Regions from separate parts of the Alicyclobacillus fodiniaquatilis genome, predicted to be linked through region 3. Evidence: riboswitches for the same ligand, from Rfam matches in the RefSeq annotation. Region 3 holds a riboswitch; each other region holds the start of a gene.
The links. Region 3 has a riboswitch for cyclic di-GMP ahead of ACFSB2_RS08860 (winged helix-turn-helix domain-containing protein). Riboswitches for the same ligand answer to the same signal wherever they lie in the genome.
Positions count from the first base shown of each region.

Region 1: it holds a riboswitch for cyclic di-GMP, as region 3 does, so the genes downstream of both, ACFSB2_RS05660 (CpsD/CapB family tyrosine-protein kinase) here and ACFSB2_RS08860 (winged helix-turn-helix domain-containing protein) in region 3, are expected to answer to the same signal.
Region 2: it holds a riboswitch for cyclic di-GMP, as region 3 does, so the genes downstream of both, ACFSB2_RS18070 (STAS domain-containing protein) here and ACFSB2_RS08860 (winged helix-turn-helix domain-containing protein) in region 3, are expected to answer to the same signal.
Region 4: it holds a riboswitch for cyclic di-GMP, as region 3 does, so the genes downstream of both, folE (GTP cyclohydrolase I FolE) here and ACFSB2_RS08860 (winged helix-turn-helix domain-containing protein) in region 3, are expected to answer to the same signal.

Region 1 is NZ_JBHUCX010000018.1:39,642-47,054, forward strand. It holds gene ACFSB2_RS05655 (YveK family protein) at 13-696, opposite strand; gene ACFSB2_RS05660 (CpsD/CapB family tyrosine-protein kinase) at 723-1,415, opposite strand; cyclic di-GMP riboswitch class I at 1,832-1,918, opposite strand; gene ACFSB2_RS05665 (VanZ family protein) at 2,081-2,473, shown strand; gene ACFSB2_RS05670 (IclR family transcriptional regulator) at 2,502-3,269, opposite strand; gene ACFSB2_RS05675 (sugar kinase) at 3,503-4,441, shown strand; gene dgoD (galactonate dehydratase) at 4,461-5,609, shown strand; gene ACFSB2_RS05685 (MBL fold metallo-hydrolase) at 5,627-6,499, shown strand; gene ACFSB2_RS05690 (bifunctional 4-hydroxy-2-oxoglutarate aldolase/2-dehydro-3-deoxy-phosphogluconate aldolase) at 6,531-7,193, shown strand.
Region 2 is NZ_JBHUCX010000073.1:31,525-38,937, reverse strand. It holds gene ACFSB2_RS18080 (flagellar assembly protein A) at 1-258, opposite strand, end outside; gene ACFSB2_RS18075 (PP2C family protein-serine/threonine phosphatase) at 274-1,059, opposite strand; gene ACFSB2_RS18070 (STAS domain-containing protein) at 1,063-1,374, opposite strand; cyclic di-GMP riboswitch class I at 1,517-1,600, opposite strand; gene ACFSB2_RS18065 (hypothetical protein) at 1,887-2,672, shown strand; gene ACFSB2_RS18060 (hypothetical protein) at 2,890-3,183, opposite strand; gene ACFSB2_RS18055 (DUF5131 family protein) at 3,632-3,820, shown strand; gene ACFSB2_RS18050 (DUF5131 family protein) at 3,933-4,154, shown strand; partial or broken gene ACFSB2_RS18045 (ATP-binding protein) at 4,190-4,306, shown strand; gene ACFSB2_RS18040 (hypothetical protein) at 4,400-4,873, opposite strand; gene ACFSB2_RS18035 (hypothetical protein) at 5,174-5,347, shown strand; gene ACFSB2_RS18030 (zinc-dependent alcohol dehydrogenase) at 5,414-6,433, opposite strand; gene ACFSB2_RS18025 (MFS transporter) at 6,593-7,413, opposite strand, start outside.
Region 3 is NZ_JBHUCX010000021.1:61,658-69,070, forward strand. It holds gene ACFSB2_RS08855 (methyltransferase domain-containing protein) at 1-1,330, shown strand, start outside; cyclic di-GMP riboswitch class I at 1,378-1,468, shown strand; gene ACFSB2_RS08860 (winged helix-turn-helix domain-containing protein) at 1,540-1,947, shown strand; gene ACFSB2_RS08865 (helix-turn-helix domain-containing protein) at 1,886-2,473, opposite strand; gene ACFSB2_RS08870 (helix-turn-helix domain-containing protein) at 2,625-2,894, shown strand; gene ACFSB2_RS08875 (hypothetical protein) at 2,887-3,057, shown strand; gene ACFSB2_RS08880 (hypothetical protein) at 3,054-3,515, shown strand; gene ACFSB2_RS08885 (hypothetical protein) at 3,528-3,737, opposite strand; gene ACFSB2_RS08890 (hypothetical protein) at 4,018-5,430, shown strand; gene ACFSB2_RS08895 (hypothetical protein) at 5,556-7,413, shown strand, end outside.
Region 4 is NZ_JBHUCX010000073.1:39,900-47,312, forward strand. It holds gene ACFSB2_RS18080 (flagellar assembly protein A) at 1-796, shown strand, start outside; gene ACFSB2_RS18085 (STAS domain-containing protein) at 813-1,112, shown strand; cyclic di-GMP riboswitch class I at 1,143-1,225, shown strand; gene folE (GTP cyclohydrolase I FolE) at 1,301-1,861, shown strand; gene ACFSB2_RS18095 (6-carboxytetrahydropterin synthase) at 1,878-2,714, shown strand; gene ACFSB2_RS18100 (SDR family oxidoreductase) at 2,704-3,429, shown strand; gene ACFSB2_RS18105 (ATP-binding protein) at 3,446-4,414, shown strand; gene ACFSB2_RS18110 (alpha/beta hydrolase) at 4,423-5,463, shown strand; gene ACFSB2_RS18115 (HAMP domain-containing protein) at 5,487-7,055, shown strand; gene ACFSB2_RS18120 (sugar porter family MFS transporter) at 7,132-7,413, opposite strand, start outside.

The DNA.
Region 1 (7,413 bases), on a different contig from region 3:
TTGCAAAATACCCTACTTGTTTTCGATGGTATAGTCAGGGATGGTGCCCAAGACTGGCAAATTCAAATATCGTTCAACATCTTCTTCTTTGCGCAGCCGATTATCAAGATATTCCATTAAGAACGCCAAACCGATACTGACCAGCAAACCGAGAATCAGTGCAATGGCGATATTCAACTTTTTGTTTGGCGACACTGGGCTTGGATAAGCTGCGGGAGCGGCCTTATCTACAATTTGTATGTTTTGCACGTTCATCAGTTTTTGCGCTTTGCTTTGAAAAGCAGTCGCCAGCGCGTTGGCAATTTGGGCTGCCTGAGCTTGATTTGGCCCGTATACCGATAAATCAATGACCTGCGATTGAGTCGGTGACGAGACGGAAATCATCGAATTTAATTGCCCAGTGCTGTAGGGCAAATTAAGCTGTTGAATCACAGTACTTTCGACTGTACTGCTTTCGATGATGGCGCTGTACGTGTTTACTAAAGCTTGATTGGCTTGGATATTCGACAATTGCAGACCTTCATTGTCGGTGAGTTCTTGGTTGACCAACAAAGTGGTACTGGCTACATATTGCGGTTGGATAATATAAAATGAAAAAATGGCGCTAATAATCATAGCGATGAGCGGTATGGCTACCACCATAATCCAACGCCTGCGAATAATCACCCAATATTGTCTTAGTTCTATCTCTTCCATGTTCTGCCCCTTCTCGAATCAAAACGCTAATTGGCGTTTGAAGCGTAATATTGATAATAATACAAATCGCCTTTTGAGCGTTTCATTCGGTTGAGTACTACCCCTAAAATGCGTGCATCTATCTGTTGTAATGCATGGACGGCTTTTTTTACGTGCACTCTGTTCGTTCTTTGTGAATCAATGACAAATAGCACGCCATCGGCTACTCGGTTCGCCACCAAAGCGTCCGTCACGGTCAGCACAGGCGGCGTGTCGATGATAACCAAATCAAACTCTGTTTGGCATTGTTCGATGAAGTCGCTAAATAGTTGGCTGGATAAAATCTCAGAGGGGTTCGGCGGAATCGGACCACTCGGCAGAATAAACAACCCTGGCGTTTCAGATTCAATGACAGCCTCTGCAAAAGTATGTTCCTTAATTAATAAGCTGGTCAAGCCAGCTAGATTGGAAATTTGAAAGGCCTGGTGAATCTGCGGCTTACGCATATCTGCATCTATCAGTAAAACACGTTTCCCCGCTTGGGCTGATACAATTGCTAAATTACTTGAGGTCGATGTCTTGCCCTCGCTCGGAACTGTACTAGTAATCAGTATCACCTTTGTGGTATCAGCCACACTCGCAAATTGAATGTTTGTCCTTACATTTCTATATGATTCTGTAATTGGAGATCTCGTGTTGGTTTGTGCAATCGGCTTGCGACCGCGATTGCGAATGCTCAAAATCTGACACACCCCTTCGTCACTTTGGACACAGCTAATCCCCAAAATTCGACATGAATACCCAATATCCTGCAAGGAATATGGAGTGAAATTTATGAATTTTGGGGTGCAAAAGAGCGCGCAAGTATCACTTTACATAGAAGTCAGTAGCAATAGGATTGAATATGTTGGAAAATGGGATTGCAAAATCAACTGAAGTCTCGGTCAAAACACCATCCTGCTGGCGCGTGCTTTACAGGGCCTGGCGATTTTTACATGTCCGCTTTACCGTCCGAGTCATTTTTTTTGGCGACTACACATAGGGCAATTGCTAACAGGCAAGCACTTCCACAGACGATAAAAGCACATGCAATCCATACATATACCATTGTGTGACACACCTCTCCTATTTGCACACGACATAACGGAGGTATAAATACGGCAACTAGCTGGCATATCAGGAAACTGAATGAGCCCCTATCGCTTTGCGTCATCCCTTTTCAGAATTTTTGCTTCGTTCGTATGTGTGTGACGCCTTCATTTTAGCGGCGGCAAGTAAGCTTGTCTAGCAAGTTGTGGTAGAATGATCATATTTCATGCAGGGTGCCATCTGATGCTCGTCATCTTATGGAGGCAAGTCGCTTCATACAGTCTTGTAAAGATAGCTTGAGCGGGGGTGGTTCCCAGTGCAGCAGCGTGTGTTTTTTGTGGTTGCCTGGGCTTTTGTGTTGTTTTATTTCACTTGTTCACTTGATCCATTCACTTTGCACATCAGTGGTTTTCACTTCCAGCCGCACCCCCACTTCAAATCATTGCTGAAATTGGATCTTCATCCGTTGCACCCGTTTTGGTTGATCCAAAAAATCGGTCATTTCAGCGGTTTCTTGATCATGGATGCCCTGTTGGTCAAACTGTTTCGCCGTCGCAATGCAGCGGCGATTGTGACCGTGCTGTTTGCCATCACAACTGAAATTTTTCAATTGTATTTCATGCGCGATGGACGTCTGTACGACATGGTGATTGATTCACTCGGTGTCGCCTTATCCTATTTTTTGCAAGCGAGATCGCGTATTCGTTAAGTTCGCTCGCTGTGCCTGTGGCTGAAGTTCAGGGGAGTTTCGCCAGGATGTCCTTTTGGCATGCCTTGACCAAGGGAATATAGCGTGCTGCGGTGTCGTCATCGAAACGATAGACTGGGGCGGTGACACTGAACGCGCCATACAGGACATTGTTTTTGTAGAGCGGAGCAGCCATGCACCGCACCTCGGCCTCGTGCTCACAATCGTCCATGGCATAGCCTTGTTGCGCGATTTGCTGCAACATCTGCCGCAATGCCATTTCATCTGTCACTGTATGCGCCGTGTATTTGTGCAGTTTGGTGCGCGCAAAATACGCGTCCAACCGTTCTTCACTCCAAGTTGAAAGGATGGCTTTACCGATGCCAGTGCAGTACAACGGCGATGTGTTGCCAACGCGCGAATGCATGCGGACCGTTTGCTTACTTTCCAGTTTGGCCACATAAACCACCATGTCTTCGTCCAGTATCCCCAGATGAATGGTCTCCTGAGTTGCGTGATTCAATTCTGCCAAGGCGTTTTGCGCGAAGGTTCGGATATCCAACTGGTTCAGCGCCTGATGCGCAAGGCGCACGAGACCAGCGCCGAGCGTGTACGTCGCATTCCGCTCAGATTTGTGCACAAAGCCGACCTGTTGCAAAGTGTCCAGTAGTTTATAGACAGTCGACCGGTTCATCCCTAAGTCGCGCGCAATTTCACTGACTCCTTTGGCATGCGGCTGGTCTGCGATGTATTTGATGATGTCCACACCTTTGAGAATGGCCGTCCCATAAGGTGCATTGGTTTGCGCTTGCTTCATATCAGCCACGCTCCATCCCTTGCCGTCAACGTTCGCATCCCAGTGTGATAAAGCATGCTAGTTTTCGATCACGCCGGATGCCATTGTCAATCGTTTTCAACTGTTTTATAGTAACGCATAGAAATAGGAGAAACAACGTTTCTTATATGGAAACACAGGCGTGATCGCAGAGGATGGCGCAAGCAAAGGTCTTGACTTTATTTTCACGACGGGAGTGTGCATGTCTGTTGGAAGTGGTCACATTTGGCGAAAGCATGGTGCTGTTCACGCCGGACAGCTCTTCACTTGAACAAGCGACAAACTTTACGAAACGCATGGCTGGCGCAGAGGGCAATGTTGCGGTTGCGCTTGCGCGCTTGGGGCATCAGGTCGCCTGGATCAGCAAATTAGGCGACGATGGCTTTGGTCGGTATATCGTGAAAACGCTTCGCGGCGAAGGCGTGGATGTCCAGCATGTCCAGTTCGATCGCGATCGCCCGACTGCGGTGTTTTTTAAGGAACGTTCGGAACTTTATGGCACGAATGTGCAGTATTATCGGAATCATTCGGCGGTCAGCCAGTTGGCGGTAGCAGATGTTCCCTTGGCTGATTTTAAAGAGATCGGATTTTTACACGTGACGGGGATTACACCTGCGCTTAGTGACTTGAATCGCCAGACGGTGCTTACCATCTTGCAAAGGGCGAAAGCACAAGGGATTCGGGTGTCATTTGACCCCAACATCCGTTTCAAATTGTGGTCGCAGGAAACCGCCATACCGGTTTTGCGCGAGATGGCGAAGTATGCCAGCGTCGCCCTGCCAGGCTTGGAAGAAGGAGAATTGTTGACAGGGAGCGACAAGCCGGAAGCCATCGCGGCTTGGTTTTTGGCGCAGGGGTGCGAGTTGGTGGTGGTCAAGCTGGGCAGCCAGGGCGCATATTATCAGACGGCGGACACATCGGGCTACGTCGACGGTTTTACGGTAAAGCTTGTCGATGAAGTCGGCGCTGGTGACGCATTTGCAGCTGGTTTGTTGTCGGGCCTGTTGGAGCATGTGCCTGTTGCGGATGCCGTGCGACGCGCTTGCGCGCTTGGCGCCATTGCGGTTTGTGGTGTTGGCGATTATGAATCATCGCCGACGCGCGCTGAACTGACTGCTTTTCTCTCCGGGCAGACGACCGATGTCAAACGATAAATGAGAGGTGCGACGCGACATGAAGATTGAGAAACTGGAATTGTTCTTAGTTCCGCCCCGCTGGCTTTTTCTCAAACTGACGACAGACGATGGTTTGGCTGGATGGGGAGAACCGATTGTCGAAGGGCACGCCGCGGCTGTTGCTGCGACGGTCAAGGAGATGGAGGATTATCTGATTGGCCGGGATCCGGGGCAGATTGAAGACATTTGGCAGGTGTTGTACCGCGCTGGATTTTATCGCGGCGGTCCTGTGTTGATGAGTGCGATGGCTGGGATAGATCAAGCGCTATGGGACTTGCAAGGCAAGCGGCACCAACTGCCGGTGTACGCGTTTTTTGGCGGCGCTGTGCGCGACAAAGTGCGCGTCTACTCCTGGATTGGCGGCGACAGGCCATCCGACGTTGGCGTTTCGGCTCGTGAAAAACTGGAACATGGGTTTACAGCGATAAAAATGAACGCCACTGAAGAGTTGCATTATATTGATTCACACGCCAAAGTGGACGCGGTGCTGGAGCGCGTGCAAGCGGTGCGCGATGCTGTCGGGCGCGACTTTGGCATTGCGGTCGATTTTCACGGCCGCATCCACAAAGCGATGGCCAAAGTGTTGGCGAAGGAGCTGACGCCGTTCCATTTGATGTTTATTGAAGAACCAGTGCTGCCGGAAAACAACGAAGCTTTGCGCGAAATCGCGCAGCACACCTCGACACCCATCGCCACGGGGGAGCGGATGTACTCGCGCTGGGATTTCAAGAAGCTGTTGACCGATGGGTACGTCGATATCATTCAACCAGATTTGTCGCATGCAGGCGGGATTTCCGAGACGCGCAAAATTGCGGCGATGGCCGAGGCGTACGATGTCGCCGTCGCGCCGCATTGCCCTTTGGGTCCCATTGCATTGGCCGCATGCATTCAACTGGATGCTTGCACCCCCAATGTGTTTATTCAAGAACAGAGCTTGGGCATTCACTACAACAAAACCAATGATTTGCTCGATTACTTGGACGATCCCACGGTCTTCCGCTACGAAAATGGATTTGTGCCTTTGCCGACAGCGCCTGGTCTTGGCATTCAGGTCAACGAGTCGTTTGTGCGTGAAGCTGCAGCGCAAGGACACAATTGGAAGAACCCGGTTTGGCGCAACGAGGATGGCACTGTAGCTGAATGGTGATGTTGGAGGGAAGAAAAATGAATTACGTATATAAAGAAGGAATCGCGCTGCAAAATGAGATAGAGCAAACCGTTGTGCCAGATACTGCCGTTGCGCTGTGGCAGCTTGGACAGGCCGGCATCGTGATCAAAGGGAGTGCGCCCACGTCCGATACTGGCAACGTCCCGATGGTTGCCGTCGATCCGTTCTTGTCCGGCACCAACAGAGCGGAGAACCCCGATAATGAGTTTATCCGCGAGTATAATCCGCCCATTGAACCAGAGCAGCTTGCGCAATTGACGGCGGTGTTGATTACGCATCACCATGGGGATCATCTCGATACGAAGACCATCACGCGCCTGCATCACGCGGCCAAACATGTGAAGTTTGTCGTGCCGGCGCCTCACGCTGAAATCTTGCGGGACGCGGGTGTGGCTGACGAAGCTATCATCTCAGCGCGGGCAGGCGAAAAGCTCGAACTGCCTGGCGTTGGCGTGTTGCCGATTGCCGCTGCGCACACCGTCTATGAGCAGGACGAGGCAGGGGATCATCTCTATCTTGGCTACTTGATTGACATGAGTGGAATTTCCATCTACCACAGTGGAGACACGGTCGTGACAGATACGTTGATGGACACGGTTGTGCCCCTGCGGCCGCAGATTGCGATTTTGCCTGTGAACGGCAGTGACTACGAGCGGACAAGACGCAATATTGTCGGTAACATGAGCGCGCGTGAGGCTGTTGATTTCGCGGTGGCCATCAAGGCGGATTTGCTGCTGCCGAACCATTATGATATGTTTCCCAACAATCGCGACAACCCGGCTCATTTTGTAGATTACCTCTTCCACCAACAACGTCAGCAAAAATTCCACATGCTTGCCGTTGGTGAGCGGTTTATTTATCTGCCGTGATCGACAAAATGTGTCTGGAGGACTGCGAGCAATGAGTGAACTGATACTTTCGCGTTTGCGTCAAACCGGCGTGGTGGCGATTGTCCGCGGCGTCGATGGGGATGTGCTGCCGACGTTGGCAGAGGCGCTTTATGCTGGCGGCGTTCGACTGTTGGAAGTGACACTCAACACAAAAGGCGCGTTACAGTCGATTGCCCAATTGGCTGCCGCGTTTGGCGACAGGATGAGCATCGGCGCAGGAACCGTGTTGACAGAGGAAGCGGCTCGTCAGGCGCAAGCGCACGGCGCTCAGTTTTTCGTGACGCCGCATGTCGGTCAAGACGTCATTGCCTACGGCGTGCGTATGGGCATCCCGGTGATGGCTGGCGCGATGACGCCGACTGAAATCTACACGGCGCATGTGTCCGGCGCCAGTGCGGTGAAGGTCTTTCCAGTCGGTACGCTCGGAGCAGGCTATCTGCGGGAAGTCCGTGGCCCGTTTGATAAAATCCCCCTGTTGGCGGTTGGCGGCGTGACGCTTGCCAATGCGCAGTCGTTCTTGGCTGCCGGCGCGATTGGCTGGGGATTGGGTGGCGGCCTTCTCGACAAACAGGCGCTGGCTGCTGGTGATTTTGCCAAAATGAAGCAAAACGCAAAGGCGTTTATTGATGTGTACCATCGTTTTACACAGATGTCCCCTCATCCAGAAAATTAAATCTGCGCTTTGTTGCCGCGCCATGTGCGATGCCCGGATTGATTGGCAGTTTTATGATGCTGCTGGTCCTGAATGCATCGCGCATGGCGGTCTCCTGAAAATGCCTCCTGTCCAGCATCACCAAAGCGGTCAATCGTGTCTTTCAGTACCGTACCTCGCATCTGCGGCAAAATTCGGCCTATTTCGCTTGCGCTTTGCATACAGTCAATTAGGGCATAGG
Region 2 (7,413 bases), on a different contig from region 3:
CTCTTCGGATTGAAAATACGTTGTGGATGTATCTTCCGCATTCTCTTCAAGGCCTGCTTCATGCGCTTGGCTTCCAACATCACCGGAAGTTCGTCTTTTCAATGCGGCCTGAATCACTGCAGAGCGGCCAAAAAATCCGCGACTTCCCCTATCCACGATTTCGTACTCTATTTCATCTTCCGAAACCTTGAATTGTCTCGCCGCATTGCGAACCGCCTCCGCCACCGTTTTGCCACGTGTGATGATTACGCCTAACATTCCGGGTACACCTCCTCACATTCGGCGAACAGCGACGATGGTGACGTCATCTCTCCTATATGACCGCGAGAAACATCGCACATCATCTGTAATATGTTGGATTAACTCCAGCAAACTTTGGCCTTTTTTTTCTTCAATCGCTTGCTTCAAGTTGTGGTATCCGTATTGGTTCTTGTTGGTGTCCATCGCCTCAAGAACGCCGTCGGTACATAAAACCAACACGTCCCCTGTTGAAAAAGGCACCGTAAAATCTCGATATTGCCGATTCTTTAACAGACCGATGACGGTTCCCTTCGCCTCTAGTTTTATCGACCTTTCCTCATTTGCCCGCATTAAAATTGGATTGGGATGTCCAGCGGAAGTATAAGTGAACTCCCCAGATCCGACATGGAACACACCGCAGAATAACGTGGAAAAAGCGTGGAGGCGCGTCATATCTTTCTGCAGCGAGTTATTCAATTGCCACACCAGTTCACTAGGTGTTCGACTAAAATTAGTCAGAATGCGCACTGTAGACCGCACCATCACCATCAATAGTGAAGCAGGGATCCCTTTTCCCATCACATCGCCAATCAATATCCAGTACCGTCCATTGCGCTCATCATAGATAAAATCGTAATAATCACCACTCAGACGATAAGCCGGAATAGACAGACCCAAGCACGACAGTTCACTGCAAGCTGGAATCTCATCATCTAACAGCATTTTTTGAATCGTCTCAGCCGCCTTTACTTCGTCTGATGAGTGTTCTATCGATTCCAGATACTTCTCAAACTGGTGCTGCAGTTCGTTCGTTCTCAATGGCTATCCTCCATTCAAGCCATGCAGAATATCAGAGATACCCATCTCATCTAATATTTCCATAATATAAGGTGGAATGGTTTCGACCGTAATGTTGCCCCCGTCTTCCCTCAGTTCCATTACAGAGCGCAATAGAAGTCCGATGCCTGTAGAATCGATAAAATGAACCCCGCTAAAATCCAGTGATATGGTTTGATCACGATGCTGTGCAATCTGCACCAAAACCTCATCAACTGTTGAAAAATCCACTTCACCGACCATTTCGATGACTATCGAATCTGCAGAACGATTTTTTATCTTTACCGACAAACTCAAGTGCCTAACCCCCCCGTGCAACTCACTAACCAACCCTCTTTAAATCTGTACAGAAAATGAGATTGCCGTTTCACAATTCCCTCGGGGCACATAAATAAAAGCAACCCCTAATCAATGAGGTTGCTTTACCAGAATTGTATTTGGTAGCAACCCGGCGATCGTAGACAATGTCCTTAGACCCGTAGCTTTGCGTCTCAGCGTTTCCACTGATTTGCCAAATGACGATTTATAAATTGTCTTCCTTGCGTAAATCTCCACTGTGATTTGAGCATTCCACAATTGAAAACATCGAGGCAGAGGATCTGTGAGGCAAGAAGATACAGTCATATACTGTCTTTCATCACTGAATCCTTAACACGACACCATTTCATTCGACAAAATGAGACACAATCCTCCACATGTTCAAAGATATCGCTAGAAAATACAGGAGAGGCACCACTTTACAAATGAATAATATTTCTAGATAATTTGTACAAAAGTAGACGTCTCGTTACAATAATGGTGTATTAGCGTTGAATGAACGGGACGTTCGAGCCGTGTTGGAACGACTTTTATCAGATGTCTTGGGATATGAACCGGATCAAATTGACCGTGAACCGGACCACGCAGACTTTCTCCTTTTGTATCGCGGCGTGAAATTGATGGTCATTGAGACGAAGGATTGGGACGTCTTTCACAAACAAGAAGCGTTGGACGCTGCACTCCTGCAAGCCTGCACGTACGCCGAACGTCATCGGGTTCAATACATCGCCGCGTTTGACGGAGTGCGTCTAGTGTTAGGTGAACGCGCTGGAAATGAAATACGCCTCAAAATCGAATTATGTATCGATGAAGATGAACCACACGAAAACCTGTTTTTCTTCTCTCACTATGGCTTGTCTAAGTTGCCAAAAGACGTGATGCGCGCATTGCCCATCTCCCCGAATGAAGTCGCGGCTGTCGATATGAATTTATCAGAATACAAAACACATCATGGCGTCAAACTGCACTACTCCTGTTTTGCCTACATTGGAGATCTGCGCGCGAAATCGACATGGAAAATGCCCTATCGAAATGAAGATGGGTCCGTGGATACGCGGCGGATCGACAAAGCCGTAAACTATTTATTTAGTCCTGGTGGATATCGCGGCGCAACGGCGCGCGAGAGCAGTGTGCCTCAAGCGGCACAGCCGGAAGTGGCGCGCAAACTTGCTATCGCCTATCAGGAAATCGGAAAATGGGAAGCTGATTCTGCTTCCAAGTCGGTTCAAACACTCTGGAATTATTTATCCAGCCGCGGAGAGACTCAACTGAACTAGATATCTTGCCGATCCGGCTAGCCTGAACGTACGCCAAACGCGCAAGGGATTACCAAGACGGCAAGATGCACAACAGCCCCGTCCCACATTGGCGACCAGGCTGCTGTCATATCAACAAGTTCTAGCGAGTGTTTATCTACTTCGAGCAGGCGCCAGAACTGGTGAATCATGGCGCTGTAGATAAAGCGTCGTTTTCCCGTGCGAAGCTGCCTATTATCTAGAATCCATGATTGGGATCATTCACGAAGTCGATAGATCCACACTGCCGACAAACGAACACATGAACGGCCACATTGCGCTCCATTGCGGTATTGAGGAATTCTTCGTCCCGACCGCCAAACAACAGATCAGTGACCAGCCCTGCCCCACGACTCAATCCACCTGTGCGAATCGCGTGCGCGCCATGATACTGCATGGTGATATGGCAGCGCGCGCACTCATGGTCTTCATTGTATTGACCATCTTGGCTGATGCCTTCCGCTGCGCGGCGAAGCGAATCAAAAAAGCCCATTTCATCTTACCTCCTCGGCATTTCCTGTACTCATTATTCGTCGTCGATTTCGCAACTCCTGTCCGGGTCACCGCGTTGGCGCCGCATGTGGCAGATTCCATCTTCCCTCCACACAAAATTCTCCCTGCCGCGACTTTGAACATGCAAAAACATGCCTATCAAACCATACTACGCCCTCGCTTTGTTTCTTGTGACGGTATTTAACCGCTATGTCATCTCAAACACAGAATTTATACTATCGGCGAAATGACCAGTACGCTAGCTTAAAGATCCTACTTCAAGTATTTCCTCGTTTAACTTCAAAGACAATCTCTGACGACCTAGAATCTCGTATTATTTTTCACAAAGTTGGCGTTGAAACCCTTGATGGTACACCAATTGACTTCACTCAATATCGGAATGCCATCGGAACTGGGGCGATGCTTGTAAACAATAAAAAAATCGTCAAATGCTGCCTGGAACCCGACCACGGGATGTACCAAAGTCAGTGAGAGATGCAGGAGCGAGTGGTTTTTCGTTAACCCTTCAACATGATTTGCTTGAACTACCGCTCCGCTGGAAGAATCCAAAGAAAATTTTCGTGAATAGTATGTCAAACTTGTTTCATAAAGATGTGCCCGGCGATTACATTCAGTAGGTATTCTCCACCATGAATAAAGCCCAACAACATACCTTTCAAGTTCTCACAAAGCGCCCAGAACGGATAGCTGAACTATCACTTTTTCTCAATTAGAAACCGAACATCTGGCTTGGAACAAACGTTAGACTTTTCAGAAATATATTGGGTTATCGTAGGTGGGGAATCCGGACCAAGGTCGCGCCCTATAGCTCCATGTTGGCCACGTGAGATTCGAGATTTATGTATCTCTCATCACATACGGTTCTTTTTTAAACAATGGGGCGGTGTGCAGAAGCATCGTACTGGGCGTTTACTTGATCGTCGTACATGGGACGAATTTCCTAGCATTTAAACGATTCTAAGATGCTCTAGCGGAATTCAGTGTTTGGGGACACATGCCTAACTGCAGTATTGCTCGACAGATTAGTACACCACGCGCACATTCTCGCCTTTACGAAAGAGAGTTTCCGATTGCGCAATGCGCTTTCGACGGTTTCATCTTAATCTACCGTCAATGATTTGGCAGTACCATGCACAAATTGGCCGCAATTGTCTCTGCACTTTCTACTTGCGAAACAAAAGAAACCTAAACCTTGCTTAAATCTTCACTTTGGCATATGCAGATGAAAGTTGATTTATTAGCTGCTTGATATCGTTTATCGTTGGATTCCGCTTCTGAATGAATTGCTTTACTTCTGGCGAAACATCATCTAAGTATTGAACCACAGTCTTGTTATGTACATTATTATATTCAAGTAAGTACAGCATGATACTATGAACGCTGCTTACATTATTCACGCCATAATAGTTAAATAAAGGTTCAGCCGCTCCCATCGTAATATCTGCTTTGTCGATTTCAGTCGCTACATCCTTGCGACTTTGTATATCGTTGGGATGCTTTATCGAGTAATTTTCATCATCAATAGCGATGGATAAATACGATGAAAAACTACTCATGCTTTCTACCGCAGCTTTCTTGTTAACCATGGTTAATCGGTCGAAATAATGCACAGCCAAACACAATAATAATACACCGAAAACAATAAGAATGATGGAACGTCCCCTATTCATAAATTACCCCCTTTCAAAATTTTGAGAGATCGGTTAAATGATAACCGATCTCTCACGAAAATATTATCTCTGGATTGAATTTTGCCACTAGAATACATAGATCCTCGGACGAATACCCATCTTTATATGTTGCATCACTAGCATTGCATAAATAAATTTTGAGTTTGTCAAGCGTGTTCGTCGTCGAAACATGCCGTCCAATGTTTGGCGTATTCGATTTGCTGTCACCTATAGACATGAAAAAACGCCTTAGAACGAGAGGTGCAGGTAGTCCTGTCCAACTGCTAACGAAGAATACACATGGATAAGGGTGCCATGAAAACCGCACTGGCGGAATATCTCGTTCCGCTTACCGCTGATTCCATTTTGCAGGAATTGAATACACTCAAGTTAGATCGGTATGTCAAAAGACTTAGCACGGGACGTACACTGTCTTTCGTCAATGTGTGCAAATCATCTGTCAAATCGGTATGAAACGCGCTGTCGGCACCCATGGGTATGGTCCTCCTTCGCTTGAGATTGGACTGGCGAAACTCTTTCTCAATCTTGTGGCCGAAGCAACACTTTCGTGACTTCTCCTGCCTGTCCAAGCAACCGTTTGAACCATTGTTCCCCTTCACTTAGGGGAGCGCTTACAACACCCCCTTGAAAACCCACGCGGCCCTCGGAAAGATAACGGAGCGCGAGTTCGAAATTCAAAGTGCTGTAGGCAAACGCGCCCATGGTGCGAATTTCCTTGCGTATCATGTCGTTGATGGGCAGATTTGACACAGCTTCGTGCAACCCAGTAAACACGACAGCGCCCCCTGAAGTGACAGCAGATATACAGCATTCACGCGTGATGTTGTTGCCAACTGCATCAAATGCAGCATCAACGCCCATGCCATCAGAAAACGCCTGCAGCTCAGCAAGGATATCCTGCTCTGATGGATTCACAGCATATGCGCCGAGACGTCTCGCCTGTTCTAGACGAAGCGGATTTGTATCTGCAACCATGACCTGATTTACGCCATGGAGGCGGAGAACCTGAAGAATCAATTGCCCAATCGGCCCCATGCCCATCACCAGCACGGTATGATTCGGTGAAACACCGGCAGATTCCACGGCCCGCACAGCGCATGCAACCGGCTCGGTCAAAGCGCCTTGTTCAAACGTCAACGATGGAGGCAACGCATAGACGAAGCGCTCATTCACTTTTACATATTGCGCATTGCTGCCAGGTAATGATGCGCTCAACAGTCTGCGGTTGGCGCACAGTTGCTGTCTACCGCCTTTGCAATAGCGACACGCCCCGCAAGTCGCGAGTGGATTGGCAGTGACTCTATCCCCCACTTTGAACCTCGTCACCCCATCTCCCACTTCCGTCACCGTACCAGCAAACTCGTGCCCAAAGATCACCGGAGGGACCCGCAACGAGTTTTGCCCGAGGTATCCACTCAACTCTGAACCACAGATGCCGGAACAAGCAACTTCCACCAAAACATCCGTGCGCTCCAGCGACGGCACTTCGACGTCGCGCAAATTCATCTGCCGTGGCCCTTCGTAAACCAGTGCTTTCATCATCCATCCCTCACATCACTCGATACTTGTTTAAAACAGATTCGTCAATGGATATCCCAAGTCCTGGCCGATCCGGCACCTCACCACATGAAAATAGACCGCGGCAGAGCATCGTCTGCAGCGGTCAAACATGGTATCCAAAACAACATCAATCGCGCCTTACGATGAAGTCTGCGGCGCCATCCCGTCCATCTTTTCCACGTCACCGTTCCGCTCACGCAACCCCTGTGGCAACAGCAAGCTGCCGACCACCCCGACGATGGAAAACCCGGCTGGCAGGACAAACGCGATGGTGTACGCATGACGCGCCGCTGCAAAATTCGCCCCGGTCGCGCCGCCAGCGGCATCGATGATAGCGCCAAACAACACCGGCAACAGCACGGCGCTCAGAAATCCACCTGTGTTCGCAAAACCGGAAGCCACCCCAGAACGCTCTGCCGGAACTTGGTCGCGAATGACCGCAAATGTCAACAAGGTGCTGCCACAGCCAAAACCGACAATGAACATGATGAGACCTGCCACAAACAGCGGTGGCTCCCCCCGCCAGAGGACAATCGCCAACCAGGCGATGGTGGACAGCGTCTGTGTCACGATATATGGCCGACGCCTATCGTGTATCCTCTCGCTCAACCATCCCATCAGCGGACTCGCCACGAGCGCCCCAATGAACGAAGTCAGTGTGAACCATGCAGCCTCTGCCCGTGGCAAGCGGTAGACATCCATAAAATACGGGACGACCCAGAGACTTACCATCGACAGATACGTGCCCATCGCGCCGAAGTGACAGCAGAATGTCGTCCAAGCCAGCCTACTCCGGACGACATCGGCCAACATCTGTCCAATGGGCACTCGTTCAACGCGCACACTGCCCGCTTGTGCAACAGCGGCCGCACGCGCTGGTCTTGCGCCAATCAGAACGATAAAATCGACGACGCCCGCAGCCACCAGCAGGATGCCAATGACCATAAAGGGTATGTGCC
Region 3 (7,413 bases):
ACTGATCCATTGGACGGAAGTCGAACGGGGGCGCGTGCTCGGAGACCTGCCCGCGCCGGAACGGATGGCGCAAATTGCCGTATACGAGACGGCGGCATCGACAGCCGTCTATTTGGCGCATCAGCAGACCGGTGAGCTAGATGTCACGGAATCGATCGCGCATGAAGCGATGCGACGGGTCGAACAGTTTGTCGATGACCATGGATTTGCCACTTTGATGCAACTCTACATGTTAGAAACTTGTTGGGAGAACCTGAATGCCCTCCGGCACTTTGGCGAAATTCCGGAACGGGATTATGTGCTCGGGCTATGGCATCGACCCTGGGTGGCTTACAGCCTGGGAGAAGAGGTTTTGTTCGCCAGCGTGTTGGGAAATATCGAACTGCAAAAACGGGGAGAACATCGCTTTGTCCGATTGACGGATGAAGGATGTCGGGTGTTGCGTGCAGCGACGGACGCTTTACAGAGAGCGGGATATTTTCGACATCGTCTCGAAACATTGCGTGTCTCTCAATTTAGTCAGTTCCACAACTATGATCAGATGGATCAGGAGATTTGGCCGTACGCGATGGAACAGCGCCAGACGTTCTTGACTTGGGCTGCCGTGCAACCTGGCCAGCGTGTACTGGAACTGGGATGCGCCGATGGGGTCGTGACATTTGCGGCTGGATTGGCTGAGCGAGTGGGGCCGACTGGTTTTGTGGTGGCGGTCGATCCGTCGACGGGGATGCTGGCGCGGGCGCGGAGAAAGCAGTATCAGGCACATGTCTCTTGGGTGGAATTCCGTCGAGGCAAGGCAGAACAGTTGCCTGTGCAAGAGGAACGCTTTGACATGGCGCTCGGGGTGGGGTATTTCCATTTGACTGACCGTCCACAGGCGCTCCGTGAGATGAAGCGGGTGGTGCGTCCGGGCGGCGTCATCGCCAGTTGGCATCCCTTGAAGATGACGTTCACTGCGCCATTCTTTCGAGAGTGGTTCGAACCCATCTTTACGTTGGCGGCAATGAGAGAAGAGCAGCCCAAGGATTATTTGCTTCATCCAGACGATGCGCCCAAAGATTTCGAGAACGCCGGATTGGAACACGTTGAAACATTCGTGTCATCGTCGGTGTTAGCCTTTCAACATGCAGAGCACGTCGTGCAGCACTTCATTCGTGGCGTCGGCTGGTTTGGCGAAGAACTGGCTCCACTCCCCTGGAAGGCCAGGGAGGCGCTGATTGAAGAACTGATGGAACGTGGTCGATTCGTTTGCCAGCGCTATTCCGCTCAAGAACGCAGGATCGAGTGGCCGAGTCAGGCGATTCGGGCGCGTGTACCCAAGAACGGATGAGAGAAGCCAAGGGGAAAGGGTTGAATGAGTCTGAGAACAATGGATGAAACGAATAGGGGCAAACCCTGTGAAAGCGGGGGACGCAAAGCTATAGGGACTACGGGTTGAAGTATAACCTATTGTCAGCCAGTTGCCGTTTCGCGAAACGTCACTCCCTATGCCGGTCATCTTGCTTTCATGGGCTGCTTCATGCATGGGGGGAAGTCGTGATGGATGGAGAAAGCCGGATTGGTTTGGGCAATGACTGCTACCTCGATCTGGATGGCGCTGTATTGATAAAAGACGGACAGACGGTCTATTTGACCCCGATGACCTTTCGATTGCTGCGGTATATGGCGGATCACATGGGCAGCGTGTTAACCGTTGAAGAGCTGATTCGCCGTCTGTGGGGGAAGCAGGTCATGGTGCATCGGGATGAATTATATGTCTATATTCGAAAGATTCGCATGGCCCTCGAAGATGAGCCAAACAAGCCGCGATGTTTAAAGACCTTTCGGAATCGTGGTTATGTATTGTATCCCCGTCAAAAACATGGGTGTCGGGGAAGATTGCATATCACTTATCCGGTTCGGGTGGTTTCGGAACAGGAGAGGACAACTGGAGCGCCCGATGAATAAAATCACGAACAAAGGTCCGTTGTTCTTCCGACAAAGGAACGCCATTGTACGAAACGTGTTCTTGATTCAGCAATGTGCCCAAATCGATAGACTGCCAATCGGGTGCTCCAAGCAGGTAGTCAGGAGATACCTTTAACGCGTCTGCGAGACGTTCTAACGTGGCGCGAACAGGGAGTGAACCGATGCCGGATTCCCAGCGTTCAATGGTTCGGGCAGACAGGTGACATGGTGTGGCCAAATCGGAAATACTCATGGCGCGCGCGATGCGGGTCGTATGCAAGCGATGGGAAAAGAGGAGCATCTGATCGTCTAAGTAGCCAGCCATTTGGAGGATGTCCCCATAGGGGATACCAAGGGCTTGGGATAGGGGGGCCAATGTGCTGGCCTTTGGCTTTCGTTTCCCGTTCTCTAGCAAGGAGATGTAACCTGGCGTGAGGTTGGCGCGTTTCGCCACTTCACGTATGGTGAGTTTTTTTTCTTTGCGCTGTCTGCGCAACCAGGCTCCGAACGCCTCGTCCATATACATCCATCCTGTCCCCTGATTCTGAGCCGATGATACCATCCGTTGAGCAGGTGCGCAATGAAAAAGTTAGCAAAAGTAATCAAAGATGTGATTGCTCGTTCCGAAACAGGCGGATTATGATGGGCTTACCACAATTGTGCAGGGAGGCGGAATGATGGCAAAGGTATCTGGACCAATTCGAGTGTACCCGGAAGCATTCACCCGCGCACGTATTCTGAAAGGCTTGTCTCAAAGAGAACTGGCTCGATTAACTCAATACAGCATTGCCTACGTGAGTCAGCTGGAACGAGGGCACCGCAATCCGAGCCCGCACGCGGCGCAACAATTTTGTCTGGTGTTGGACAAGCCGTTTGACGCGCTTTTTTATCTTGTTGATGTTAACAAAAGTAAACAGGAGAAAGCGGAGGCGATACATCGTGCTTGATGAAAAACGTCCGACACGCCCCGAATCTGATCAACAACGTCATCCAGACGGTAGTCAGCCCTACCCACAGGATCGGCGGGCTTATGAGAACATGATGCGTCATGACGCGTATCGTCGGGTGAAGGGGCGTGTCCGTCAGACGAAGTGGGTGGATCAGGAATGATGGATCCGCGAATGCGGCAGATTGAAACATGGTTGTATGCCTATCCATCCTGGAAACGTCGAGTCAAGAATTTGCAAGCGCAATTGAACGACTACCCAAGAGTGGGATGGTTCAGCACCGTGCCCTCCTTCCCGCAGGGAGAAACCAGTGATCCCACGTACGACGCGGTGGAAAGGCGATGGATTCTGGAAGAAGAACATATTCGACCCTTGCTGTTTTGGATTGGACTGATCGACAATGCGTTGGCTGTCCTCACGGATGAGGAGATGACGCTGGTCCGGCTGAAGTACTTTGAACAGAAAAATAACACCATCGTTTGGGAAGAGATGTATATATCCCGCAGAGCCTTTTTCCGATTGCGCATGGCCGTGCTTCATCGGCTGTTTGAAGTACTGGGCGGCGAGTTTGCGCTGATTTGGGAGACGACGGATCCGGAATGGAGTCCTGCATCGAGATAGGGGAGCGGCCGTTTAGCGGCCGCCAGATGTCTCTTCATCCAGTTGATGGCGCAGAATCGTGTGAAGCGAGTGTGTAAAACGATGGATAGCATCGGGGGTTGGATGATTGAACGTCACGGTGATGGTGACGTCATTTTCTTTGAATGTCACGCTCCTTGTACCATCCGAGTTTTGGCGCTCACATACGCGTTGTCTTGATAATTCAGGTGAAAACAGATTCATCCGAACAAGCCTCCTTGGTGAAATGCAGGGTTGAGAACGCTGCGGTGGACGACCCATGAAGTACTTGACTTCACCATTGCAGGGAGTGAATCTCTTCCATATAGACCCCCGGTAGAGTGGAGTATAGTTCCTATGAATAAGTGGTGGGTGCCAGGACCGTGACAAACCCGTCTCGGGGTCAACAGGTAAATCATCGTCAATCGGTTGGCACGCTGGTGGCACTCATGCGGTGTTTTTCTATGATAGGTTCTTGATAAGCGCGAGAAGGAGGATGAACGACATGAAGAAATCAAGCAGAATCCTACTTTCGACGATGGTAGTATGTATATCTGGCTATGTACCAGCCGTCCATGCAAAGATGATTCAGACGGTGTACACGGCTCCCACCCAATTGGTGTTGAATGGGAAAGACGAGTCCAATCCGGTGCATCTCGTTCGGCGGGAGAGCGTCAAATCGGAACCGACAAGCTGGCTGCCGATTTGGTATCTGTTTGGGACGTTGACGAACCTGAGTATCCATAGTACATGGAACGGACATGACTGGAATTTGACTCTGCCAAGCAGTATGCCGGTTGATTGGTCGAACCCTCCAAAGAAATCGACAAATTCATCTGATGTGTCGATTGAAATCAATGGAACGCCCGTTGAATACGCTCCGCGATATGCTTATCGGGACTCGAGCGGGCACAAGATGACCTCGTATATTCCAATTTGGTACTTGATGCAAGCACTGAAGCGAGTCGGGATCACGTCCACCTGGGACGGAACATCATGGTCAATGACCACAGAAGAATCCACGCCCCATGCAACCAAGCTACAGGTGGTCAAAGACTTTGTGAATACCTTGCACATGTCACCGGATACATCGGGTTCAAATCCATATGATGATGTGAGTGCAGCGGACTGGCCATACGTGAATGCGGTGATTCAAAAAGGATACTTCACGGCGGACAGTGGAAGTCATTTTGGTTCGACAGACGCTGTGAATGTGGAGACGGTAGATCATGCGTATCAGTTGTATGTGGGCATCCCAGACAGTGACATCACATGGAACGCCGGGGGGAACACGGTCGCCTGGGCGAACGCGGTGGAATTGAATCAGGGTGTTGGAACGGGTATTTTAACGAACGCAAGCGAAACGCAGTTGATGTCCAATCTCTCTGCGCTCTATCACGGATATTCAGAGAATTCGAACGGCACGTACCGTCTATGGTTTCAGCCGTATGACGCCAAGGTTGCGTTTGCTCACAATCCAGACGTCACTGCAGCCATGGCCTCCTCGGGGCAAGCGAATACATTTTCACTTGCGGATCAGATCACTTTTTCAGTCCAAGGAAACGGTAAGCTAACGTTCGTTCTTCCGTGGCTGTCGGATCAAAACAAAATGGAAATCACCTGTGGCTCCTTGTATAACCCATCAGGGAATCATACGGAATACAGCTTGGATCAAGGGGGAACTTGGCATCAAGCAACTGGTTTCTATGGATTCGATTCACGAGATCCGGGAAACGGGGGAACAGAAACAAATGCCAGCGAGGTGTGGGTACAGACCGAACAACATGCGGAATTGGGCATCAGCGAGATTTTCCCCAACCACGATATTACATTTGTCCAGACGGATTTGATTCCATCTTCAAGCGCTGCAATCCCACAAATCACAGACAGTAGTGGCCAGCCAGTTTGGAAAGGGTGACATACGGGATTATCGTTCTTCAGCTTCGGAAACAATCGAATAAAACAACAAGGAAAGCCTACCCATCGGGTGTAGCAGCTTTCCTTTTTGATCTGTGTTCACTCAAAATGAAAGGAAGTCGACTGATGAATCGATGGAACAGACGCTGTATTCAGGCCAGTATTTCAATTGTTTCTATCTTTTCTGTTCTTGTGATGACTCCGAGTGTGGCGTTTGCGTATATCAGTCGAACGGATAATCCTTCGGGAACAGCGGGGACGATTATTCCGAATGGACAAATTCAAGGAGGGACATCATTTTTAATCCAACAGACGAATGATACATCTCTCATGCTGATTCAAGATCGTGGTGATCTCTATAAATACGGCACGGACGGAATTCCCATCTACAACGGAAACGATACGCTCGGTGGCATCTGGGGCTTTGACCACGTGAGTCACGATGGCGTACCGGTCACCGAAAATAATGGCTACAAAATGATTGGACAATCGACCATCTCACAATGGATCGCTGCACTGAAGGGCGATCCTTCGTATGTCGAGGCACGCCTTTGGAACACCACATTTGTGGACAGTGCCGGACAGACTTTCCCTGTATCAAATATCTCCCAAATTGTCGCCGAAAGCGGTGCCGCGTTTGCGCCTGAAACCAATGGGGACTGGTTTGATGAACCCGTATATGCGACCGATCCGCCAAAAGCTCAGATCACCATCGTCGGACCGAACAGCGTGCAACAGGGAACGCCAATCCAGTTTGCCAACCATGTATCTGTCGAAGCCTATCACACCAAGTACCACTTCGAATGGATTACCGTGAAGAACGCGAATGGAGAGGATGTCACCGCCAAGTGCTTTAACGAAAACGCCTTGCAGGGGAAGGCTCCATACAACGGGGAAACATTGACCGGTCCGAGTGGTCAACCGATGGTCGAGGTGCAAGGAGGGGGAACCACCTCGTTTCCTCCGTCGTTTGTTGAAACGACGGATGGTGGCAGTTCGCAACCGAATGAAATCCATACGACGAATCTAAGTCCCGGTCATTATGTGATCGAGTTGGATGTGAAAGACTGGTTCAATCGATCTGCCACCACGGCTACAGTGGATTTCACCGTGAACCAAGCGTCGTCTTCACCTGGTTCTCCGCCGACGCAGCCGTCACAACCGAGTGGACCCACATGCCCGGCTCCAACGATTCCATCAAAGCCTGCAAATGAAGTGCTTTCGTACAACTGGTCTCCGGACGGAACCGGCGGGCAGATGCTTACCTGGACGGATACAAATTGGCAACTGCAAACGACCACGAACAGCAACGGGTGCATGGAATATAAGTGGCAGGACGATCCGGTGACATACCATCACGATTATCCACTGAACGTAAGCAACCTCCAAATCACCGGACTTTTTTACGATCCAGGCCAACCGGGGGATATCTGGTCTCCAACGAATCCAGGAGTCTCACAACATAATGCAGATGCCAATTCGGATGGGTCCACGGATGGCGGGAATCAGGCGTTGCCCACCTATGGCGATCCGACTCGTTACCCGGCTGTCTATGTACGAGTGGGGGGAGGTGTTGCCTTTCGACTGAAATGGACCGGTTCTCCACATGACATGCCAAGCCGCGCGAACGTGACATGTCAGTTGGCGAACCCGGATGGAGAATCGAATAGGTGGACGCAGACGTTTTCGTTGCTACCCGATACGGTGGTGAATGATGGAGATGTACCTGTATGGGATCCGAACGGCAATGGATATCCGCCACCTGCTACGGAGTATGGGTGGGTGTACACGGCCATTCCTAAATACGCGACAACAGGTGTCCCGAACGACTTTTCTCAACTGACTGCATGGAACTTGACTGGCGATCCCACGACGAGTGCGCACCTAGGGGCGACGGTGACGTTCACGACAGGGGAAGGCTCCACCGTGACGTGGAGCGAGACCGACTTGGCGCAAACCCTCGGCTATCCGACGTGGTATTACT
Region 4 (7,413 bases), on a different contig from region 3:
AACACGAGGGGACACGGTCATACAAGGGCCTGTGATTGGCGCAGACATCATTTGTGGTCACGCAAATTTGTTTTGGGACAATATGCTTCCGAGTTTTCGTTTGATTCACAGGGATCTCATCGGCGTGATCACGGCGCTAAAGCAACTTGAGGCAAATCAGGCGTTCACGAAGGGGGATATCGCCAAAAAAGGATTGCAGCCGCTGTTGAAATTGTTGACAGAGGTGAAGTTCAAAGATTTGCCCGTCCGCATTCGTGAATTGAGCCGTCCAATCAAGAATGAACGACAAAGCTTTGACCCTGATGTGCATAAGATCATGGATTTTTTGGAGAAGAGCTTCTGCTATTTTCATCCTTTGGTATCTAAATTGATTCAACTGGAGTCACTTGTTGAGTACATGGGCACGATTATCGTTTCCATCGAGCAAGATGCGAATAAGAAGATGAATATTCGAGTGCAGAGCTTGACCAACAGCACCATCAAGTCGGCTTGGGATGTGAACGTCGAGCGCTTTTGCTATGGTTCTGACATCTATTGCAAGGGTGGGTTTCAAGTCCAGGGCATTTTGCGAGGCGGGCGCGTGCAAGCGGGCAATTTCATAGAGGCAAAGGAGATTGGATCGAATAGCGGGAGCAGGACAGAGGTTTGGCTAACCAATGATGAAGGATACATTCAAGCGGATACGATAGGTACGGATACGGTGATTAAGATATCGAAGCTAGCCAAAAAGCTGATCAATGAAGAGATGGATGTGCGTATCAGGGTCGATGATCACGGTGATTTGATCCTAAGGTAAAAAGGAGAATAGCGGGATGTTTGAACTTCGGACGAATTTGGAAGACGAAACGATAAAACTGATGTTGGTGGGCGCCTTGGATATGAACGGCGTGGATATTTTCGAAGATGAAATGTCCAAAATTGAGTTCCAGAATGTGCGAAAAGTTTACATTGATTTTACAGGTGTTGATTTTATTGATTCCACGGGCATTGGTTCGATTGTGAACTCACTTCATTTGTTTGGGCGTCAAGGCGTAGATTACGAACTTTTACACGTCAGCGATGAAATTCAAGAGGTGTTTGCCATCATCGGTTTGGAAGATATTCTAAGCTAAATCAATTTTGAGCTAAATAAATATAGACCTTTTGTTCAATCGTAAACCCGTTGAAAGGCGGGGACACAAAGCCACGGGCCTAAAGCACACGCTATGGCAGCCGGGTTGCCGAAAAGGGACGGAGTCAATCCACCTTTCCGGGGTGGATTTTTTACATTGGGTGGGAGAGATGGATATTGTCAACGATAATGAGTCAGCAAGAAGCGCTAATAGAAAACATTCGTTCAATCCTTGCGTTGATCGGTGAAAATCCGGAACGTGAAGGGTTGCTGGAAACGCCAAAACGTGTCGCGAAGATGTACGCCGAAGTATTTTCGGGCGTTGGGATAGAGCCCGAAACTGCACTGACGACCACTTTTGAAGAAGTGTATGAGGGCATGGTCGTCGTCAAAGACATTGATTACTACACGTTTTGTGAGCACCATCTCATTCCTTTCTATGGAAAGGCCCACATTGGTTATATCCCGGATGGGCGTGTGGTTGGATTGAGCAAATTTGCTCGATTGGTTGAGCTTGTCTCCAAACGTCCACAGGTGCAGGAACGTATGACACAGCAGATTGCAACCGCAGTGATGAATGTGCTCAAACCGCGAGGCGTGATTGTGACATTGGAGGGCACGCACTTGTGCATGTGCGCGCGCGGTGTGAAAAAACCTGGCAGTCGAACGGTGACAACTGTGAAACAGGGGAGCTTTGCCGAGCGTGATTCGTTGGTCCGCGAATTTGAACAGGCCCTCGTTCGAAATTGAGGAAGGTGGGAACAGCATGATTTATATTTCCCGACGGATCGAGTTTTCCGCTGCCCATATGTATTGGGTCAATACATGGAGCGACGAGGAAAATCGCCGAGTATTCGGCGCCTGTAGCAACCTAAACGGACATGGTCACGATTACGCGCTGGAAGTAACGGTGCGTGGAGAACTAAATGCGCAATCGGGGATTGTGGTGAACATCGTGGATGTCGATAGAATCGCGAAAAAGTTTATCAGCGCCAAAATCGATGGGAAGTTCTTGAATCGCGAAAACGACTATTTCCAAAACCACATGCCGACCACTGAAAACCTAGTGTCATATATTTGGGAATCATTGGACAAGGCATTTCCTGATTGCGAGTTATATAAGGTTCGCTTGCATGAGAATCCCTTCTTATATTCGGAAAAGGAGCTTGGTTCAATGATTCAGTTGACGAGAAAATACCATTTCAGTGCAGCACACCGACTGCACAGCGACCGATTGTCCGATGAAGAGAATATCAAGATCTTTGGAAAATGCAACAATCCGAATGGGCATGGTCATAACTATCGGCTGGAGGTGACAGTCAGGGGCAAAATCAATCCAGTCACGGGGATGATTGTAAATTTAGCAGAGTTGGACGCAGTGGTTGAGCGTATCGTCTTGAATCGATTTGATCATAAACACTTGAATTTGGATGTGGATGAATTTAAAGATTCAAATCCGACTTCCGAGATGGTTGCGATGGTCATTTGGAATCTCCTTTATGAACATGTGCCAAATATATATAAGATTGGACTCTGGGAGACGGAAAAAAATTACTTTGAATACTGCGGCTCAGCAGATGAGGATTACGACGATGCAGTTTGATTCATGTAAGGGACGAACCTTCGCAATTACGGGCGCCAGTCGGGGAATTGGACGGGAAACGGCTTTGTTGTTGGGGGCGCTAGGGGCAAACGTCATCCTCGGCAGTCGGAATGAGGGCGAATTAGACCAGTTGGCGCAGCAAGTTGAAACAGCAGGAGGGCAGGCGTTGGCTGTCCCGCTTGATGTGGCGAACGAGGTGTCCGTCCATCAATTTTGTGATGAGGCCATCAAGCGATTCGATAGGGTAGATGCGCTCGTCAACAGTGCGGGAACTGGAACTTTTGCGCATGTCCTGGATTTGTCCTCTGAAGACTTCGACCACATGATTGCGGTCAATCTAAAAGGGACGTTTCTATGCTGTAAGTATTTTGGCAATCACATGGCGCAAAATCAGTCTGGTCATATCGTAAACATCGTTTCTATCGCCGGATCCACTGCATTGCCTGGCGGTGGAGGGTATTCGGCGTCGAAGTTCGGTGTGCTGGGACTTTCTCGCGTTTTACAGGTGGAACTTAGAAGAAGCGGGGTTCAAGTCACATCTGTTTTGCCGGGAGCTGTAAATAGTCCGTTTTGGGATGAAATTGAACCTAAACCGGATTTGACGTCGATGATTCCGTTACCGACGCTGGCAGAGCACATCGTCTATTTATTATCTGCCCATGTGGGAGCGTTTGTTGACGAAATTACCATCATGCCTCCTTTAGGTATCTTGTAGAAGGGAACTGAATGTTGTGAAGCATTTTTTTGATAAAATGTTTCGTCCGCCGCTCAAGAACAATGAAACACTGGCCGTGCTCCCGCCGCTCCCTGCTTATTTAACTAGGCATGAAGCACAGGAAAAAGCGGTGATTGGCTGGATAGCAAGACGTATTGGGCAACTTCTCCCATTAGACGCCGAAGAAATGGATTTATTGTTTTATACGGCTTTTTCATACCCGTTTGGCGACAAACAAGAGAGCGAATTTGATACCATTTTATATTTTGCGGAGCATTTGGTTCATCAAGGGCCGTCAGATGGGAATGTGATCGAACAAGTTTCGGACATGATGCTGACATCGCGGCTGGAGACGTGTTTGACGAGGGTGGCGGAGGAATATCATAGAGATTTGTCACAAGATGCTAAATCCCAAAATGCCACACGGCAGAATGATGTTGGTGCATACGCTCCTTCGGACACGATGGGGGATGGATGGGATCAAAGAGTTTGGCAAGTGTATCGCGACGTCATCTATGCGGCATCGCAAAAGAAATTCCTGCTCATTACTGACCAAGAAGTCCAGCAATACTTGATGGGAAACATTTACCTTGAGATGGAGATAAAGGAACGGACTGATATTACCAAATGTCGCGAGCATGCGAATCAGGTATTTTCAGCGTTGGAGCCCAATCCATCACTCATCATGAGTCGGTTGTTGGTCATCAGTGAAGCAGTTACCAATATCTTAAAACATGCTGAATATGGAAAAATGACCTTGGTTGAGGACGGGCAGAGTATACGGGCCATCATTCAGGATAAAGGACCCGGTTTTTCGATGGATGATCTGCCGAATGCCACCTTGCTTGCCGGTTACTCCACCAAGAAATCTCTGGGACAAGGATTCACTTTAATGATGAAGATGAGCGATCAAGTCCTATTGTCGACAAGTCCACAGGGATCAACGGTGATTCTTATTTTTAACAAGAGCCAGGGTAAGGAATGAGGAAGATGATGGGTGACAGAATCAGTGGGGCAATTGATAAGTCCATTCGGACTGCATTGCTCATCGACGGATTTTGGGAGCGATGGCTCGTTCATGGGGTCGATGCCAACGAACTTTCGGATATCCGACCTCGTCTGACTGACCTGGAAGCGTGGGTAGGAAACTGGAGTCGTATGGCCGAACAAAAAATCAGTCTGGCGGAGGAGCTGCGGCGGGGGAAATCATTTGAAGAGGCCGAATTGGCGTATCGCACAGCGGCACTGTTTTATAACCTTGGGCAGTGGATATTTCCGGAGCGATGTGGACAAAAGGAGCGCTTATTTGCTTTGAGCCGGCAGGCCTTTCAGCAAGCAGATGACCTATCCGCCGTCGAGACGAGGTATGTATCCATCCAAGTGGACAACAACACGTGTCTGGGGCGTGTGCGCGTGCCGCAGAGCCCGAAGGGGTGCGTTATCATCATCAACCCCATCGACTCTTCAAAGGAAGAATTGTTTGTCTATGAAAGAGATTTTCTTAATGCCCACTTTGTGACGGTGAGTTTTGACGGACCAGGGCAGGGAGAAACCTACGTGATGAACGGGTTAAAAGCGACAGTTGAAAACTGGCGACAATTTGTGGATGCGCTTATCGAATATACGTTGGAACAGTTCCCTCGGCTACCTGTATTTATTTTCGGCACCAGTTTTGGCGCTTCCTGGGTGGTCTACGCCAGTTGTCATCCCAACGTGGCGAAAGCTGTGGCGGTGAGTCCTGCATTTGATAGACAACAGATGTCGATGCCGGATTACTTTAACGTGCGCATGGATTGTATACACGGTGATGACAAAGATCCGTTTCCTGATTTCGAGCAATTGCGTTATCGCAATCCGGTATTTCTTTTTCACGGCGGTCGGGATCGGATGGTGAAGCGCTCGGATATATATCACCTGTACGACATACTGCCTGCGGGCAAGCGCTTGATTGAATATGAAGACGAGATGCATTGTTGCAATTACAAGCTCAGAGAAATCAGAGAGATAGCAATTCAGTGGTATATGGACAACTAGACAAGCACGGGGGGTTTTGTAGGATGTTCAAATCTGGTGTCTCATTGCGCCGATATTTTTTGCGAAGCACACTGTCGGTGCTGCTTATCATTGGGTTATTGTCCGGCGTGATCGAATTGTATTTCATGAACCAACACATTCATCTTGAAATTAATGATCAGGCGAATTTGGTCTCCAAGGGGATTCAGGCCCAAATATCGGAAACCAATTCGGCCTCCGATGCCATTGAACACCAAATCGATCTGAGAATGGCCCAATCGAGTAAGCAGATTGCTTCTCTGCTGGAAGGGCAGTCGTTGGCTGATATTTCTGAGAATGAATTGAAGAACATCTGTGATCAATTGGGACTGTCGGGTATCACGCTATTTGCGCAGCACGGCGGCGACATCGTCGGCGTACAGTCTACGGATCCCGCTGAGATGGGATTCAGCTTTAAGAAAGTTGGCTATTTGCCAGTGGGGGAAGCCTTACTTCATGGAGAAAAAGTGAATATGCCTGGTGCGACGTATTCGGTGCCGAATCTCGTTGTGCTGCCCATCGCACAATCGGCCTCACATAAAGATAAACCGACTTTCTTCAAGTATGCGTATTATCATGCGCCAGGAAGTTCCTATATCATTGATCCATATATTCAGGCAAATGAAATTTATCAGTTTACCAAAAGTGTGGGGACAAATGTCTGGATCGACAAGATGGAGCAATCCAATCCGGACATAGAAGAGATGGCCGTGTTGAATCCGAAAGTATTTGCGGACCCAAGCTTGCAGACTAAAATATATCCGCCGCAAAAACAGGTGGTTTATGGTCATTTTACATATAAGGACGCACAGGACATCAAGACGCTCAAGCAAATGTCCACTAATCCGGAGAAAATCACTTATACCAACCGAGAAGATGGACACAAGGTCTATAAAATGTTCATCCCGATTCAGAATGGGCAAGTTCTGTATGTGGCTTTGAACTATGATAAATTGAGTCAATCGATTTATCGTCTTTCAGTCATTCTTATTGTTTTAGGGCTTATCGGATTGATTGCACTCTTTATGATCACGGTGAGATATTTTAATCGGATCTATGAAAACATTCAGATAATTAAAGCGCAAATTAAGCGGTTGGAGACCAAAGATTTTACAGCCAGGAGCGAAGTGAAGAATGGCGGGGAGTTAAGTGAGTTGTCAGAAAGCGCGAACCGCATGGTTGAAACTTTACAGGCGGTGTTAAAGGACACTGGCGAACAAGCTACAAAGACGCAACGCCTTTCAATTATGTTGGAAGCCGACACCGGCAAATCAGTCGAGCAGATGTATACGATGTCCATGCAAGAAACGACAGAGGGAAGAGCGGCGACGGATGATGTACTGTATTTCTTGGAGCGCGTTGAATCTGAGTTGGCGAATCATGCTCAACATGACAACGGGGGATTACTTGATGAGATGGAGCGCATCAGGAATCTAATTAAGAAGCGAACAGAGGCCACCACGGATATGACGCTGACATTATCTGATCTGTTAAAATCACTGCATGATGATTCAAGTCAACTGTCAGGCATTGCGAACAAGTTGCAACGAGAACTGTCCAAATTCAAACTCTAAACCACATTATCAAGCGAAAGCCCCTCGTGAGGAACCCAACTGTCCTCACAAGGGGCATTTTGCACGATCACGCCGATTATTTTCCAACGGCTGTCTGGTACCTGTTTTTCAGCTCATTTCTGTTTCTCAAGTCAAGCTCAATTTGTTCGAGACTCCGACCTTTCGTCTCCGTCACGGCGCCAATGACGAAAATGAGCGCCAAGATACCCATCACGCCATAACTGATAAACAGGACGCTGATGCCTAACTTGGCGAGCAGCCACGGGAATGTCAAGGATACAACAAGATTCGAAGCCCAGTTGAACACCGCGCCAATCCCCATGCCCATGCCGCGGACGCTGAGCGGGAAAATTTCGGA